Regions from separate parts of the Mesocryomonas lacus genome, predicted to be linked through region 2. Evidence: riboswitches for the same ligand, from Rfam matches in the RefSeq annotation. Region 2 holds a riboswitch; each other region holds the start of a gene.
The links. Region 2 has a riboswitch for thiamine pyrophosphate ahead of ACZLZQ_RS08070 (YkoF family thiamine/hydroxymethylpyrimidine-binding protein). Riboswitches for the same ligand answer to the same signal wherever they lie in the genome.
Positions count from the first base shown of each region.

Region 1: linked by a shared signal. The riboswitch ahead of thiB (thiamine ABC transporter substrate binding subunit) and the one ahead of ACZLZQ_RS08070 (YkoF family thiamine/hydroxymethylpyrimidine-binding protein) in region 2 are both predicted to bind thiamine pyrophosphate.
Region 3: linked by a shared signal. The riboswitch ahead of ACZLZQ_RS14435 (ABC transporter permease) and the one ahead of ACZLZQ_RS08070 (YkoF family thiamine/hydroxymethylpyrimidine-binding protein) in region 2 are both predicted to bind thiamine pyrophosphate.

Region 1 covers NZ_JBUZWF020000009.1:162,693-168,407, reverse strand. Annotated here, with positions in the region: gene ACZLZQ_RS23250 (putative bifunctional diguanylate cyclase/phosphodiesterase) at 1-1,047, shown strand, start outside; tRNA gene ACZLZQ_RS23245 (tRNA-Arg) at 1,670-1,746, opposite strand; gene ACZLZQ_RS23240 (thiamine diphosphokinase) at 1,838-2,500, opposite strand; TPP riboswitch at 2,717-2,814, shown strand; gene thiB (thiamine ABC transporter substrate binding subunit) at 2,872-3,882, shown strand; gene thiP (thiamine/thiamine pyrophosphate ABC transporter permease) at 3,858-5,489, shown strand; gene thiQ (thiamine ABC transporter ATP-binding protein) at 5,486-5,715, shown strand, end outside.
Region 2 covers NZ_JBUZWF020000002.1:642,743-648,457, forward strand. Annotated here, with positions in the region: gene ACZLZQ_RS08050 (adenylate/guanylate cyclase domain-containing protein) at 1-468, opposite strand, end outside; gene ACZLZQ_RS08055 (DUF2147 domain-containing protein) at 672-1,010, opposite strand; gene ACZLZQ_RS08060 (sel1 repeat family protein) at 1,416-1,691, shown strand; gene ACZLZQ_RS08065 (pyridoxal phosphate-dependent aminotransferase) at 1,734-2,858, opposite strand; TPP riboswitch at 3,018-3,128, shown strand; gene ACZLZQ_RS08070 (YkoF family thiamine/hydroxymethylpyrimidine-binding protein) at 3,120-3,755, shown strand; gene ACZLZQ_RS08075 (ECF transporter S component) at 3,793-4,371, shown strand; gene ACZLZQ_RS08080 (ABC transporter ATP-binding protein) at 4,364-5,715, shown strand, end outside.
Region 3 covers NZ_JBUZWF020000004.1:38,842-44,556, reverse strand. Annotated here, with positions in the region: gene ACZLZQ_RS14445 ((R)-mandelonitrile lyase) at 1-170, opposite strand, end outside; gene ACZLZQ_RS14440 (carboxymuconolactone decarboxylase family protein) at 232-999, opposite strand; TPP riboswitch at 1,450-1,551, shown strand; gene ACZLZQ_RS14435 (ABC transporter permease) at 1,682-2,422, shown strand; gene ACZLZQ_RS14430 (ABC transporter substrate-binding protein) at 2,457-3,404, shown strand; gene ACZLZQ_RS14425 (hydroxyethylthiazole kinase) at 3,401-4,111, shown strand; gene thiE (thiamine phosphate synthase) at 4,108-4,758, shown strand; gene thiD (bifunctional hydroxymethylpyrimidine kinase/phosphomethylpyrimidine kinase) at 4,755-5,558, shown strand; gene ACZLZQ_RS14410 (TRAP transporter substrate-binding protein) at 5,620-5,715, shown strand, end outside.

The DNA.
Region 1 (5,715 bases), on a different contig from region 2:
TCGACGCAGTTTGCGTTCATGGCGCCGATCGGCGTGGAGAAGGCGGGATATGCGACGTTGCTTCGGAGCAGGACACAAGCGCAGCATCGTACACTGAGATCTGGGTTTCTGCTCAGTCCCCGTATTGGCGTAACCGAGTTCCGCCTTGGCGAAATCGAGCCCCGTGAGGTTCTTCGAACCGCACATGTCGCGTCCCAGGGTGCACGTATCGCAGGCGAGACAGTCAATTTCTATTCCAGGGACGTGGACCAGGCTGACACCCGCCGCTACTGGATCCTGAGTGAATTCAAGTCGGCGATAGCATTCGGACAGCTGCATCTGGTCTACCAGCCGCGGGTCGACCTCTGGAGCGGCGAATGCAAGGGCATCGAGGCCCTTGTCCGTTGGACACACCCCGAAGCCGGGGCCATCTCGCCGGCGGAGTTCGTCCCCATCGTCGAATCCACCGGCGACATCCGGACGCTAACGTCGTGGGTCGTCGATGCCAGTCTCGCGCAGATGGCCGAATGGCAACGCACGAAGACCACGGTTCGAATGTCGGTCAACATCTCGCCGAGCAATCTCGAAGACCCGGAATTCCTGCCCATGCTCGAAGCGAAGCTGTCAGGTCACGGGATTCCGTCGCATCGGATAGAGCTCGAGCTCACCGAAGGAGCCGTCATGCGCGAGGGGGGCAAGGGTCTCGACAAACTCGGGGCCATCTCGTCCATGGGCATGACACTCGCCATCGACGATTTCGGAACGGGCTACAGCAGCCTTTCGTATCTCCAGAAGCTGCCGGTGGACGTCGTGAAGATCGACCGGTCCTTCCTCTTGAACATCGCGAAGGACGAGAAGGCGCTGACGCTCGTCCGGGCGATGATCACGCTGTGTCACGACCTTGGATACCGCGTCGTCGCCGAAGGCATCGAGGACAAGGCTACCAGCGATCTGCTCGTCAGAGCCGGTTGCGACGAGGGACAGGGCTACTATTTCGGTAGGCCGATGCTGCCCGAGGCATTCGTCGAATGGCTCGGCGAGCGGCAGGAATTAATTGCGGTGGGCTAAGGTTCTTCGCGTTGATCTCCGGCCGACTTAAACACTCGGACCGAACACACGGCCCGCATTGCCATCCCCAAAGACTTCCCTAAAACTCCGACGAATATGGTCGCGACAAATTCCGAGACGCCGCTGAAGTGGTGCACGTCAGCATATGCTGAGGAAGTGCGGGTTCCTTGGCGCGTGAGAATACTTCAGGCCACTCTGACAGGTTTTCGTTCATTCGTTGCCTTGCCAGATATGTCAACTGGTTGGCATCGTCGAGCAGCTGATCTGGAGTCGTTTGCATCGTGGCTAGAGCCGCCCAATCATTTAATGTCCGCTTTTGAGGAGAAGCAAGAAGGACTTCGAATGGCCGGGTCGGGCGCTAACGCGCCACTGCGCAGGGCCATCGAACCGCTTACGTGCAGCGTTCACTTGATCGAGTTGAGCAAAAATGCGGCCTTCAACGTCAGGCGTCATTCACTGCCGTCCTCACCGATACAATTCGTACCACACCACTGCTATGTCGCAGATCATGTCGCACGGATTCGCCGGCTTCCAGCGGAACCCCTTGGAAATCAAGGGAGCTGGATGCAACATGACTGCGACACGATAGGGCCTCTTCCAAGGCATAAGCCGTTGAAATTATTGGTGATCCCGACTGGATTTGAACCAGTGACCCTCAGATTAGGAATCTGATGCTCTATCCTGCTGAGCTACGGGACCATTCTCTCCACCCTAGTCGAAAAAGGGCGTCGGGGCCAAGCCCCTTGCGGGGCATCGGTCGTCGGGTCGTGCCGCTGGCGGCGTGGGCCGGTTAGGGGCGCTCGGTGGCGGGGCGGGCATCGCCCCCGGGGGCTTGTATCAGCATGACCGCGGTTCCGCTCGCGAGTGTGACCGTCACCGGGCCGGCGGCCTCGTTGGACTGGGTGAGGATCGAGTGGAACGGCACGGCGACGTTCTCCAGCGGCCAGCGGGCGCCCTCGATGGTCAGGCCGGCGAGGTCGGAGAATTTGAGGATGGAGAAGGTGGTGCCGGGCGCGAGGTCGAATTTTTGCGCGCCGGGGGCGAGTGGCACGGCGGTCTCGTTGCCGTCGGCGAGCGTCACGCCAAGCCCGCGGGCGGCATAGCGCAGTGCCAGCACCAGGTGCATGAAGGCGTGGTCGGTGCGCGGGCCGCCGCAGGCGCCGACCAGCAGGAGGTCGGTGGCGCCGCGCGCGATGGCGGTGTCGATCGCCAGCTCGCCATCGGTCCTGTCCTTGTCGCGCGGAAAGGTCTCGCGCGGGGTCTCGGCATGACGGGCATCGAGCGCCGGATCGACCGAATCGAAGTCGCCGACCCAGAGCTCCGGCACGACGCCGAGCGGTGCGGCATGCATCATGCCGCGGTCGGCGGCGATGATGCGCGTCGCCGCAACGGCGCGGCAGAGGTCTCCGGTCGGCCGGATCGGGCCTGCGAGAAGGATGGTGAAGCGGCTCATGCCGCGGCTGTAGCGGCCGGCGAGGGGAGGGGCAACCATCGATCCGCACGGCCTCCCTCACTGACGGCGGATCGCCGCGGCGTTAGGTGCCGCAGCGCGGGTCTGAAGATGGGGAAGGGTTAGGGGCTGCGGATGCAGCGACCTCTTTTTGGCGCCGGAAGGCCTGCAGCAGCCGTGCCCCTGTCTTGCCTTGCCCGCAGAGCCGGCTATGCTGGCCCGGCTCACACGGGGTGCCTTCGGGCTGAGAGGCTTTTTGCCAACCCGCCGAACCTGATCCGGCTCGTACCGGCGGAGGGATGAGGGCGTCCGCGCAGCGCGCGGAAGCGCACCCAGTCGATCCGCGAGACGGCCGCCTTGTCGAAGGAAACGCCGTGCGTCTTGCCTCTCTCGCCTCCACGCTGGCGCTTGTCGCCGCCTCCGCTCTGCCGGCCCTCGCGGCGGACGAAAAGCCGGTGCTGACCGTCTACACCTATGAGAGCTTCCTGCCGGAATGGGGCCCGGGTCCGAAAATCGAGGCGGCGTTCGAGAAGACCTGCGGCTGCGACCTGCAATGGGTCGGGCTCGGCGACGGCGTTGAGATCCTCAACCGTCTGAAGCTCGAAGGCGCCGGCACCAAGGCCGACGTCGCCCTCGGCATGACCGCCGAAATGGTGCCGGAGATGAAGGCGACCGGCCTCTTCGCCGACAGCGGCGTCGATCTCGCCGCTCTGACGGTGCCGGGCGGCTTCGACGACAAGGTCTTCGTGCCGTTCGACTACAGCTACCTCGCCTTCATCTACGACACCGAGACGGTGAAGAACCCGCCGAAGAGCTTTGACGACCTCATCAATGGCGACCCCGACGAGAAGATCGTCATCGAGGATGCCCGCACCTCGACGCCAGGCCTCGGCCTGCTGCTCTGGATGAAGGCGGTCTACGGCGAGGGGGCCGCGGCGAAATGGCAGACGCTGTCGAAGCGGATCCTGACGGTCACCCCCGGCTGGAGCGAGGCCTATGGCCTGTTCACGCAAGGCGAGGCGCCGATCGTGCTGAGCTATACGACGTCGCCGGCCTACCACATGATCGAGGAGAAGGTGGAGCGCTACCAGGCGGCCAGCTTCGCCGAAGGCCACTATCTGCAGGTGGAACTCGCCGGCCGGCTGAAGGGCTCGAAGCAGCCGGAACTAGCGAAAGCCTTCCTCGACTTCATCCTCACCCCCGCCTTCCAGGACGTGATCCCGACCACCAACTGGTCGCTGCCGGTGATCGCGCCGTCCACCCCGCTGCCGCCGGAATTTGCAAAACTGGTGCAGCCCGCAAGGCCGCTCGCGGTGCCGGCGGAGGACGTCGCGGCCAACCGCAAGGCCTGGACCGACGAGTGGCTGAAGGCGATCGGCCGCTGAGCCCGGGCCTTACCGCCGACCGGCGCGGGAAGCTTGCCTCAGGCATCGCCGGCCTCGGCTTCCTCGCGCTTTTCGTCGCCGGCCCGTTCGCCGCCCTGCTCGGCTTTGCCGGCGCCTTTCCGGACGTGCCAACGTTGGCGCGCGACGGCTACCTGCAAGGCGTCGTCCTCTTCACCTTGCAGCAGGCGCTGCTCTCGGCGGCCCTATCGGTCGCAGGGGCGGTGCCGCTGGCGATCGCCCTTCACCGCTTCCGTTTTCCCGGGCGGGCGCTGGTGCTGCGGCTGTTCCTGCTGCCGCAGGCGCTGCCGGTGCTGGTCGGCGCGCTCGGCATCATCGCGGTCTGGGGCCGGGGCGGGGTGGTGTCGGAAGGGCTCGCCGCGCTGGGACAGCCACGCCTCGACGTCTACGGCCTCTCCGGCATCCTCCTCGCCCATGTCTTCTTCAACCTGCCGCTGGCGGCGCGGCTGATCTTCGCCGCGCTCGACAGCGTGCCGGCCGAGAGCTGGAAGCTCGCGGGGCAGTTGTCGCTCCGACCGATGGCGGTGTTCCGGCTGGTCGAATGGCCGGCGGTGCGCGCAGCGCTGCCGGGGGCGGCGAGCCTCGTCTTCATGCTCTGCATCACGAGCTTTACCCTGGTGCTGGTGCTGGGAGGTGGGCCGGGCGGCACGACGCTCGAGGTCGCGATCTTCCAGTCGCTGCGCTATGATTTCGACCCCGGCCGGGCGGTGCTCCTGGCCCTCGTGCAGATCACGCTGACCGGCCTCGTGCTCGCTGCGGTGCTGCGCCTCGGCGGGAATCTCGACGCCGGCGTGACGGTCGGGCGCAAGGCGGTCCGCTTCGACCGGCAGACGGCCCTGCAGCGCGCTGGCGGCCTCCTCGTCATTCTCCTCGGTCTTGGTTTCATCGCCGCGCCTTTCGTCGCGGTGCTGGTCAAGGGACTTGGCGCCGATCTCTTCCGCCTTATCGGCGAGCCGCTGCTGCAGCGCGCGCTGGCGACGAGCCTTGCGGTTGGATTTGCCGCGGCGACGCTGAGCCTCATCCTGTCGCTGGCGCTGCTGTTCGGCGCATCGAGCTTCGCTCATCAGAGGGGGCGGCTGCGATCGCTGCGGGGGGTGTTCGACCTGTCCGGCAGCCTGGTGCTGGTGATCCCGCCGATCGTGCTCGGCGCCGGCTGGTTCCTGGTGCTGCGGCAGGCGACTGACGTCTTCGCCCTGGCGCCGGTGATGGTGGTACTGACCAATGCGGTAATGGCCATGCCCTTCGTCATGCGGATTGCCGGGCCGGCGCTCGCGTCGTCGGCGGCGCGCCACGATCGCCTGGCGGCCAGTCTCACAATGACCGGCTGGTCGCGGTGGCGGTACGTCGAGTGGCCGGCGGTGCAGGGCGCCCTCGGTCTCGGCTTCGCCTTTGCGCTGGCGCTGTCGCTTGGCGATCTCGGCGTTGCCGCCCTCTTCGGCAACCAGGATTTCGTCACCTTGCCGTTGCTCCTGCATCAGCGCATGGGCAGCTACCGCAGCACCGATGCGGCCGGCATCGCGCTGATTCTCGGCGCGCTCAGCCTCGCCTTGATGGCGATCGCCGAGCGCGGCTTCCGGAAGACGACATGACCCATGCGCTCCGCCTCGACGGCGTCACCCATCGATACGAAGACCGGCGCATGGCGTTCGACCTTGCCGTCGAGACCGGCGAGTGGCTGGCGATCATCGGCCCGAGCGGCGCCGGCAAGTCGACGCTGCTGGATATTGCCGCGGGCTTTCTGGCACCCGATGCCGGCCGGGTGGAGATCGCCGGACGGGACGTCACCGCCGACGCGCCAGGCGATCGGGCGCTGAG
Region 2 (5,715 bases):
GGCGAGGCGGATGCGCCGGTCGAAGATGGAGCCGGTGACCTCGGTGATCACCGGCCGGCTCTCCTGCGGCTCGGCCCGGAACGCCGCCAGCGCGCCGCGCTCGAAACCGTCGAGGACATGCGGCTCGCGGCTGGCGAAGACGAGATCGGAGACGAAGCGGTAGCCGATGTTCTCGCCGCGCTTGCCGATGACGTCGCCAAGCTCGAGCGACAGCGTCGCGGGGATGGGAATGGCGCCGGGAATGTCGGCGTAGTTGTGGGCCGTGACCGTCTTGCCGTCGAAGGCCAGGATGCGGCCGACGACGTTCTTGCTGTAGTAGCCGCGAATGTCGGTGATGATGGCGTTGAGGCTGGTCGCCTGCGAGCGCAGCGCGACGTCGGAGAGATGGCTGAGGTCGAGCCAGACCGCCACTGGCAGCAGCGCGAGGGCAAGGACGACGACGAGTGCGAACCAGATCGGCCGGGCCAACGGCACCTCTCCCTCTCGACCAGCAAAATCCCGACCAGCAGACTCTCGAGCCGCAAGGCGCGGCCTAATCGGCACGGCGTCACGCCGCCCGCGAGACCCACAGCGGGACGCAGCGCCCTTCCGGCCGAGGCTAGCACGGGACATTGCTGCTGCCAGTGGTTCCGGCGGGAAAGATTGGTGGCTGCGCTGCTGTCTGCCGGGGGTCACAGCCGCGACCAGGTCTGGCTCTTGCAGAAGATCTTCAGCGCGCAGCCGGTGAGCTTCAGCGAGGCGCCGCTGACCTTGGCGCTGCCGGAATAGGTCTTGTCCGCTTGCGGGTCGAGGATCTCGCCTGCGTAGTCCGCCCCCGCGCCGCTCATCTTGCCGATCTGCTTGCCCTTGAACTTGCCGGTAGTGACCGTGATGCAGTAGTCGCCGCCGCAAGGCGCGATCTTCGCGGTCTCGCCGCTGGCGGTCTTCCAATTGCCGACGACCGGCTCCGCGGCCACAGCGCTCCAGCTGATCATCGCGAGCGATGCGGCAGCGATCATGATGCGGTTCATTCTTATCCTCCCCAGCCGGAATGCGGCGCCGTGCCGGCGCTTGCGCGGTTCCCGCAGCCAAGACGTAAACCAGGCCAGTGGCGGTGGCAAAGCGGTGGTTTGGCCGCCGCGCAACAAGCCTTTTCGGTTTGGATCGGAATGGCTGAAGATGAGGGTCTGTTTCGCGGGATGGTTACGCAAGCGTTCACCGTCCGCCTGCCCGTATTCCGCCGCATTTGCTGTCAGCGCTGCCGTATAGGGGCTGCGGAAGAATGGATGGCCAAAGGTTAGTGAAAGATGAGCGTGGTGTTTAGTTCAAATTAGCCACGCCTTTTAAGCGGGTGTTGAAGCGAAGGGTGCATTCTCCAAGGCAGCAGAGAGCGGCCGGGGCAACCGGCGAACCGCACCATCAGGAGACCTTCGGACATGGCACGCTTCGATTTCTCGGATCACTCGACCGGCACCATCGGCGCCACCGTTTTCACCCCGTCGCCGGATGTCCTGTTCCAGATGGGCCTGCTCTGCGCGCTCGGCCGCGACGGCGCGGTCGATCTCGTGGCCGCCCACATGTACTTCAACCTCGCCGCCCGCGACGGTGTCGAGGATGCCGCCTTCCACCGCCAGGAAGTCGCGGACCAGATGTCGAAGGCAGACATCGCCAAGGCGCTGCGCGCCGCCCGCGACTGGATCGCCCGGCACTGATCGCCTGGGGCTGGTCTTACCGGACCCACGACGACAGCCGCATCAGCCGTTGCGGCCGAGCCCGTTCAGGACCCTGTGCAGCGCCTGTTCGAACAGAGCGAGGTCCGGCTCGCGGCCGACGGTGACGCGGATCATCCGGTCGAGCGGCGCGACGCCGGGCATGCGGATGAAGACGCCCTCCGCCAGAATGCCGGCGAGCACCGCTTTCGCGTAGGCCGCATCCCGGCCGCAGTCGATGGCGACGAAATTCGTCGCCGAGGGGAGCGGCGAAAGCCCTGCCGCCGTTGCGATCGAGGCCAGCCGCGCCCGTCCTGCCGCGACTTTTCCGACGACGTCAAAGAGAAACGCCTGGTCGCCGAGCGCTGCGAGCGCGCCGGCCTGGGCGATCCGCGACACGCCGAAATGATTGCGCACCTTGTCGAACTGGCGGATCGAGCCGGCATCGCCGATGGCGTAGCCGACCCGGACGCCCGCCATTCCGTAGGCCTTCGAGAAGGTGCGGAAGCGCAGGAGGTTCGGCCGGAGAAGGTCGATCGGCGGCAGCGCGGACGCCGGCGCGAAATCGCAATAGGCCTCGTCGAGCACCAGGATCGTTTCCTCCGGCGTCTCGGCGATCAGCCGCCCGACCGCTTCGGCCGAATGCCAGGAGCCCGTCGGGTTGTCCGGATTGGCGAAGTAGAGGAGGCGCGGCCGGGTCTCGCGGGCGCGCTCGATCAGTGCGTCGATGTCCTCGGCGATCTCCGGACGGGCGTCGCGGTAAGGCACCATGTCGAGCACCGCGCCATGGCCGGCGACGTGGTAGTTGAAGGTCGGGTACGCCCCGCGCGAGGTCAGCACAGCATCGCCCGGCTCGGTGGCGAGCTGCACCAGGAGGCCCAGCAGGCCGTCAATGCCCTCGCCGACGGTGATGTTCTCCGGCTTCAGCCCGTGATGCGCGGCGAGCGCCGCCTTCAATTCGGCCTGCTCGGGATCGCCATAGGCCCAGCTCTCCGCGGCCGCCGCGCGCATCGCCTCGATGGCGGCGGGGGAGGGGCCGAACACGCTCTCGTTCGCCCCGAGCCGGGCCTTGAAGGCCGTGCCGGCTTGGCGCTCCAGCGCTTCCGGCCCGACGAAGGGAATGCTGGCCGGCAGCGAGCGGGCGAGGGGCGAAAACAGCGTGCGCGTCATGGCGGGGTCCCGGTTGGCCGCCCCTTCTGCCGAATTTTTCGCGGGAGTGCCAGTTGTGGCGGGAGACGCAACGCTGCTGCGGCGCCGCCGGGCCACGTCGGGGTGCCGCGCCCCCTTGCGAAAAGCCCTTGTGCCCGACCTCCGCGGGGCGTAGACACGCCGTCACGACAGGGGTGCTCCGCAATGCCGGGGCTGAGACGAGGGCGCAGGCCTTCAAACCCTCAAGCTGATCTGGGTAATGCCAGCGGAGCGAGGCGAGCGATGTTTTCAGGCGCACAGATTTCCCTTTACCCGATGACCGACGATTTCGTCGCCGTCATCCTCGGTGCGCTCGGCGCGCTCGATCCCTACCGCCCGCGGTTCAGGATCGAGACCGACGACCTCTCGACGCTCCTCGTCGGCCCGCCGGAAGAGCTCTTCCCAGCAATGCGCGACCTCTTCGTTTCCGCCGCCCGCGGCGGGATGCACACGGTGCTGTCGGCCACGGTCTCGCGCGGCTGTCCCGGCGAGCCGGACGATGCGATCTGCTCGCCGCCCGAGGGAGGCTTCGCCCCGCTCGGTCCGCTGGACCAGCGCGTCGCCGCAAGCCTTGCCAAGGTCGCGGCCGCAGCCCCCACCGGCCAGACAATATCGGCGCAGTTCTCCTACTATCCGCTCGGCCGCGGCGAGCACATGGACGAGATCTACGCCTGCATCGACTTCCTCAAGCAGTCCGGCGTCTTCGACCGCTCGAAGAATTTCTGCACGAAACTGTCCGGCGATGCCGGGATGGTCTTCGCCACCCTGTCGGAAGCCTTTTTGCGCTTTGCGCCCGAGGGGGCCCACGTCGCCCTCGACGTGACCCTGTCGGCGAACAGCCCTTCGGCTGTTCGCCCGGTGTCCACCAGCCTTTCCTGACGTCCCCAGACTGACCCCTCACATCCGGAGAACTGCCATGCGAACAGGCTGGACCCTGCGCGAAACGCTCGTCGTCGCCGTCCTCGGCGCGGTTTTTGCCGTGCTCTATCTCGGCTGGGTGCAGATCTGGCTGATCGCCCAGGCCGCCCTCGGCGCCGTCTCGATGGACGTCTTCATGGGCTTCTGGTTCATCGCCTCGGTGGTCGCCGCGGCGATCATCCGCAAGCCCGGCGTCGCCTTCGCCGCCGAGGTGATGGCCGCGGCGGTCGAGATCCTTCTCGGCAGCCCCGGCGGCCTCCTTCTGATCCTCTCGGGCATGATCCAGGGCGCGGGGGCGGAAGCGGTGTTCGCCGCGACCCGCTGGCGCAACTACTCGCTGCCGGTGCTGATGGCGGCCGGCGTCGGCGCGGCGATCGCGAGCTTTATCTACACCTGGATCCGCTTCGACTACGGCGCGCTGGCGCCGGGCCTGCTGGTGGCCATGTTCGCGCTGCGCTGCCTGTCGGGCGCGCTGCTCGGCGGCTGGCTCGGCCACGCCATCGTCGCCGCGCTCTACCGGACCGGCGTGCTGCACGGGCTGAAGATCGACACCGACCGGCGGACGGCGCTTGCCTGACGCACGCCTCAGCAACGGCGGCACACCTTCCAGCGGCGGGGTGGCCGCGGCGGAATGGCGGCGGACGGCGATCACCTTCGCCGGCACGCCGACCATCGGCCCGGTCGATTTGCGGCTCCTGCCGGGCGAGCGGGTACTGCTGCTCGGCGCCTCCGGTTCCGGCAAGTCTTCGCTGCTGCTGGCGCTGACCGGGCTGGTGCCGGCGAACGTTCCCGCTGATGTCTCGGGCACGACGCGCCTGTTCGGCCGGCCCGGCGACAGCCGCTCGCCGGCCGAGTGGTCCGATACCGTCGGGCATTATTTCCAGGACGCCGACCAGGTGCTTTGCGGCATGCGTGTGCGCGACGAGATCGCCTTCGCCTGCGAGAACCTCGGCATGGCGCCGGCCGCGATCGAGGCGCGGGTGTCTGATGTGATGCAGCGGCTCGGTCTGCCCGCGGATTGGCGCGAGCGTCGCTCGCTCTCGATGTCCGGCGGCGAACGGCAGCTGGTGGCGCTCGCGGCCATCCTTGCCCAGAACGCTCCGATCCTCCTCGCCGATGAACCGACCGCGCACCTCTCGCCCGAGGCCGCGGCGCGGCTGCACGCGGTGCTCCACGACAGGACGGGCAACCGCGCCTGCCTCGTGGTCGACCACCGGCTGGACGGGCTGATCGACGCCATCGACCGCGTCGTCGTGCTCGGCCGATCCGGGCAGGTGATCGCCGAGGGGCCGCCGCGCCAGCTGTTCCGCGCAAGCCATGCCGTCCTTCGCGCGGAAGGTCTCTGGCAGCCGCTCGCCGCCCATCTCGACGCCGCGTTGATGGCGGCCGGCATCACGCTCGACCCGCCGCCGCTGACCCTCGCTGAAGCGCTCGCGCCGCTGCAGCGCCTGTCGCCTGAGCTTCAGGTGGCGGCCAGGGCTGCGGTGGCGGGTTTCGCTGCCGAGCGGCTGCCGCCGCAAGCGCGACCGCATCCGGGCGCGGACATCGCCCGCCTCGACAAGGCCGATTGCGCGCCGTTTCTCGGCCCCGTCGTGCTGCGGGAAATCTCCCTCGGGGTTCAAACCGGCGAGGTGCTGGTGCTTCTCGGGCGCAACGGGGCGGGGAAGTCGACGCTGGGTGCAAGCCTTGCCGGGTTGCTGCGCCTGAAAGGCGGCGCGCGGACCGGGGCGCCCGGCGCCATCGCCTTGCAGCATCCCGAGGACCAGTTCGCGACCGGCTCGGTCCGCGACGAGATCGACGCCATGCTGCCGTCGGCCATGCCCGCGGCGGAGCGGGCCGCGCGTCTGAACGTCGCCCTCGACCGCTTCGGCCTCGGCGGGCTCGAGGACCGTCATCCCTTCACGCTGTCCGAGGGCCAGAA
Region 3 (5,715 bases), on a different contig from region 2:
GCCTTGACCGAGGACGGCACGGGGAGGTCGATGACCACCTGGCCGGAGAAGTTCTTGGGATCGGCGGTCACCGAGGGCGACGAGCCGCTCGGGAACACTTGGATTTCCTGTGCGTCGGCAGAGGCGGCGCCCGCGAGAGCGAACGTGGCGGCCATCAGGGTCTTCTTCATGGTGGGTCCTTCGTGTTGGTATCAAAAACAGTCTTCGAGGTTCGGGCAGGCGTAAGGCCCGTCAGTCGGGTCGGCTCTTGAAGACCTCCACGACGACCGGCCCCGCGGAGAAGGCGTTCGGCCAGCCCGCGTAGAAAGCAATCTGCGAGACAACCTCGCCTGCCTCTTCCTTCTTCAAGCCGTTGTCCAAGGCCCGGTTCAGATGGCCTGAAAGCTGGGCGATCTGTCCGTTCGCCATCAGCGCGGTGATGGTGACGAGGCTCCGGTCACGCGGAGACAGGTCCGGTCGCAGCCAGACGTCCCGGAAGAGCGGATCGGTGGTGAACTGGTCAAGGCCAGGCGTTGCGGCGCCGAGCAGGCTCTCAACACTCGCCTGTCGGCTTGCCTCCGCCTGCTCGTTCACCGGGAGGAGTTCGGGGGACGCCGCCGGCAACTGGTCGGCACCGATCCCGCGCGAGGCGAAGACGTCCTTGGCGACGGCGACGGCAGCCGTGGCGTTCGACCAGCCGGCGTAGAAGGCCAGATGCGTGACAGTCTCGGACAGTTCGCGTGGTGTAACGCCACCGTCGAGGGCGACGTTCAGGTAGTGGTCGAGGTCCATTGTCTGGTTGCGGGCTACGAGGATCGCCACGGTGACGAGGGCTCGGTCGCGGCGCGAAAGCTGCGGGCGCTGCCAAAGGGCTTCGACGATGTCTTCCTGACCAAATCTGGCAAGCGCGGGCGAGACGGACTGGATGTCGGCTGGAGACAGAGCCGAGGCCCCTTGCAGGGGAACGGGCATGTCGGCTGCTCCTTGCGCGATGGCGGGGGCGCTGAGCGCAATGCACATGAGGGTGGCGGAAAGCAGTTTCACAGGCTCGTTCCTTTTCAGAGCGATCGGTTCTCCGACTTTGCCGGGTGCGACGTTGTCCGGCCAACCGAACTCTCAAGGAGCGGCTATTGGCCATGCCGTCACGGTGACCGTGAGGGCTAATGGAAAAGTGGGAGGTGCACCGACCGAGGATTAGGCCAGACATTCGTCATACGGCTATAAGCCTGGTTTATGAATTGGCCGGGTGATCTAAGTGGCTTTGAGCCTGACCCGTGCTGGAGAACGCATCTTCACCTACCTTGAGGTGAATCTTGGCATCCTCGTAGCCAACCGTGTTGGTCCGCTTCTGAACTGATAAGCTCGGAACCTGCCTTTCGGCTTTCCACCCGGCTAAGACAATCAGAGCTCCTGAGGCAATCTGGCTGAAGCTATCTGTTGACGCAGCGTGCTCGCCCAGTCATTCTCTCCCGGTATCTCGAGGGGTGTGCCGCCAGGCACTGAGATGGTGCAAACCGAACCCTTGAACCTGATCCGGGTCATGCCGGCGTAGGAACGAGAAACGGGACCGTGGGTCCCCCGATCCGTCTCATTGCGCATCATTGTATCCGATCGCCCGGGCTCCGACCCCTTGAGATCGCGCATGACGGTGGCATCCGACCAGCTTCTTTCCTTCAACCCCGGAAAAGCCTCCCGGTTGATCATGCTGGGCTGGACAAGCCTCCGCGGCTGCCTTGCCGTCCTCGCGGTCTGGCAACTTGCCACCGTCTCGTTCGACCTGCCCCGATACATATTGCCAACACCCCTGGCGGTCGCGCAGGCGCTGGTCTGGCGCTTTTCGTTCTTGGTCGAGAACGCCGCGACGACGGTAGTTGAGGCGATCCTGGGTCTCGCCTTAGGCACGATGGCGGGCATTCTCTCCGGAGCCGCTGTAGTAGGTTTCCCGCGGTTCGGCGCTCCCGCTTGGCCCGTGCTTCTCGTCCTCCAGGCCATCCCGGTCTTCGCTCTCGCGCCGTTGTTGGTGATCTGGTTCGGCTTCGGGATGACCTCGAAGATCGTGATGGCGGCGCTGATCCTGTTCTTCCCGATTGCGTCCGCATTTGCCGACGGGCTGCGGCGGACCGACGCCGCGCTGGTCGAAGTGGCAGAACTCGCCGGCGCCAGCCGTTTCCAGACCTTCAGGTGGGTGCGGATCCCGCTTGCCGTTCCCGCCTTAGTGACAGGTCTGCGGGTCGCCGCGCCGCTGGCGCCGCTGGGTGCCGTCATTGGCGAATGGGTTGGTGCCTCAGGCGGGCTCGGCTTCGTGATGATCCAGGCCAATGCACGGATGCAGACCGAGATCATGTTCGCCGCCCTGGCGCTGCTTGCCGCGATGACGCTCGTCCTGCGTCTTCTGGTCGACGCCATTGCGGCTCGGCTAACGCCCTGGGCGGTCGAACGATGAATATAAACTCCCTGTCGAAAGGCCCTTGCCCATGCTGAGAAGAACCCTGCTGGGAGTGCCGCTGCTCCTGCCGACCTTGTTGCGTGTCCAGCCCGCCGCCGCCGCCGCCCGTCTCACGGTCTTGCTGGAGTGGTTCGTCAATCCGGACCACGCGCCGCTGGTGCTCGCGCAGAAGCTCGGACTGTTTACGGACAGAGGACTAACGGTGGATCTCGTCCCGCCCGCCGATCCATCAGCCCCGCCGCGGCTTGTCGCCGCAAGCCAGGCTGACATCGCGGTACACTACCAGCCGAACCTCATTCTCGACGTCGCCGCGGGCCTTCCCCTGGTGCGGTTCGGAACGCTCGTGGCGACGCCGCTCAACACGCTGATCGTCCTTGCCAACGGACCCGTGAAGACGCTGGCGGACCTCAAGGGCAAGCGTATCGGCTTCTCGGTCTCCGGCTTCGAGGATGCCATGCTCGGCGCGATGCTAGCTTCCGCCGGGCTGACGTTGGCAGACGTCGAACTCGTCAACGTCAATTTTGCGCTGACGCCGTCTCTGATCTCCGGGCGCGTCGATGCCACCGTCGGTGGCTTCAGGAACTTCGAGCTTACACAGATGCAGATCGAAGGGCATGAAGGCCGCGCTTTTCTGCCGGAAGAGCACGGCGTGCCGGCCTACGACGAACTGATCTACGTGACCCGCCGCGACTTGGCGGCCGACCCGCGCCTGCCGCTCTTCCTCTCCGCGGTCGAGGAAGCGACCCGCCGGCTGGTAGACAAGCCGGATGAGGGATGGCGGCTGTTCCTCGAAGCCCATCCGGACCTGGACGACCGATTGAACCGGCAGGCTTTCCTCGACACTCTGCCCCGCTTCGCCCGCCACCCCGCAAGGCTGGATAGCGAACGCACGGCCCGCTTCGGTGTCTTCATGAAGGAGATGAAGGCGATCGAAAGCGTTCCGACCGTGGCTGAGATCGCAGTGGAGCTCGCTCGATGACGCCCGCTTCGGTTGCCGAGCTTCTGGCGCGACTTCGGAAGCGTCGTCCCCGGGTGCATGCCTTGACCAACACCGTCGTTCAGATGCGCACCGCCGACGGCTTGTCCGCCCTCGGTGCCGTGCCTTCGATGACGGTGGACCCCGACGAGATAGCTGAAGTAGCCGGGGCGGCAGATGCGCTGCTCGTCAATCTAGGCACCCTCGACCGATCGCGCCGGGATGCGATCGAGATCGCCGTGACCCTTTTTGCCGGAAGCGGCCGCCCGTGGGTCCTCGACCCGGTAAAATGTGACATCGCGGAACGACGCAGGGTGCTGGCGGCAGAACTCATCCGCCGCAGCCCGACGCTGGTTCGGGCCAATGCCGAGGAGATGCGGGTCCTCTCACCAACCGGCGCACGGTTGGAAACAAGCGCTACGGACCAGATCACCGTCGGCTCAAGGACGATATTCGTTGCAAACGGGCACCCCTGGTTGGCGCTTGTCACCGGCACCGGCTGCCTGTCGGGCGCCATCGCTGCAGCCTTTCTGACGGTCGAGGACGACCCATTGCAGGCCGCCGTCGCGACCGCTGTCGTTCTTGGCATCGCGGCGGAAAAGGGAGCGGCCCGGGCGGCCGGACCCGGCACCTTCGCCGCGACCCTCCTGGATGTTCTCTCAGACCTATCGAGCGAGGATATCCTCACCCTTGCAAGGATCACCGGATGATCGACATTTCTCTTCACGCCATTGTAGATGCTGGGTCTTGCGGTCTGGATCGTCTTCCCGCTCTGGCGCGCCTTTCGGCGGAACACGGTGCGACGCTGGTCCAGTATCGCGACAAGACGTCCGCGACCCGGGACATGATCGAGCGCGCTTCGGCGATCCGGGGGGCGCTCGCCGGAACGGGAATACCCCTTCTCATCAACGACCGTGTCGATGTCGCCCTCGCGGCCGGCGCCGACGGCGTGCATCTCGGTCGCGACGACATGACGGGGGCGACGGCTCGTCGCCTGCTCGGCCCAGACGCGTTCATCGGTGCGACAGTGAAGGATCTGGCGGACGCCGATACGGCGCTTGGTGCCCCGATCGACTATGCCTGCATTGGCGGCGTCTTCGAGACGCTCTCGAAGCAGAACCCGGATGCACCAGTGGGTCTTGAGGGCTTCAGGACGCTCCGGGAACGGCTGGCTGCGGGAAATCCCCATCTACCCGTCGGCGCGATCGCCGGCATCGATCTTGCCCACGTTTCGTCGATTATGGGGGCCGGCGCCGACGGGATCGCGGTGATCTCGGCCATCTTCGGGCAGCGAGACCCCGCCGGGGCAACGCGTGCCCTACGGATGGCGGTCGATGCCGAAAGGGCGCGCCGATGACCGCGATAGCGCTGACGATTGCAGGTTCCGACAGCGGCGGCGGTGCCGGGATCCAGGCCGACCTCAAGACCTTCTCGGCGCTCGGCGTCTATGGCGCCAGCGCGATCACGGCCGTGACCGCGCAGAACACGACGGGCGTTCGTGCCGTCGCTTATCTGTCAGCCGACATGGTGACAGCCCAGATCGATGCCGTACTGGAGGACATGGCTGTCGGCGCGATCAAGATCGGTATGGCCGGAAACAGGGAAACCATCATCGCCATCGCCGAGGCACTTCGTCAGCACGGGCGGCGCGCCGTTGTCGATCCGGTCATGGTGGCGACGTCCGGTGACAGGCTGTTGGCGGCGGAGGCCGTGGATGTCCTTGTCCGGCACCTTCTGCCACTTGCGATCATCGCTACCCCCAATCTCCCCGAGGCGGCACTCCTTTCCGGCATGCCGATCGCCAGAAACGAGGCCGACATGATCCGCCAGGGCCGAGCGATCCTAAACCATGGTGTTGCGGCCGTGCTGGTGAAGGGCGGGCATCTTGGCGGCCCGAAGAGCGTCGACATCCTGGTCACCGCGCACGGTCCCTCGCAGCGCTTCGTTTCGGCCCGCCTACCCACCCGTCACGACCATGGCACCGGCTGCACCCTCTCGGCGGCGATCGCGGCGGGGCTCGCGAAGGGCGCCATGCTCGCCGACACCGTGGAGACTGCAAAGGACTATCTGACTCGCGCCCTGGCGGCGGCGGACGGCCTGGAGGTCGGCGGTGGCCGCGGGCCAGTGCATCATTTTCATCACTGGTGGGAGAAGTGAGCCCAATGGATCGGCCACTGCATGGCCTTGCGGACCAGCTCGCCCAGGAGAAGGAAGCGTGATGCCGACCACCCGCAGAACCGTTCTGGGCGGACTTGGCCTTCTGGCGGCACCGGGGCTGATGCGAAGCGCCTGGGCCGCGCCACATCGGCTGACC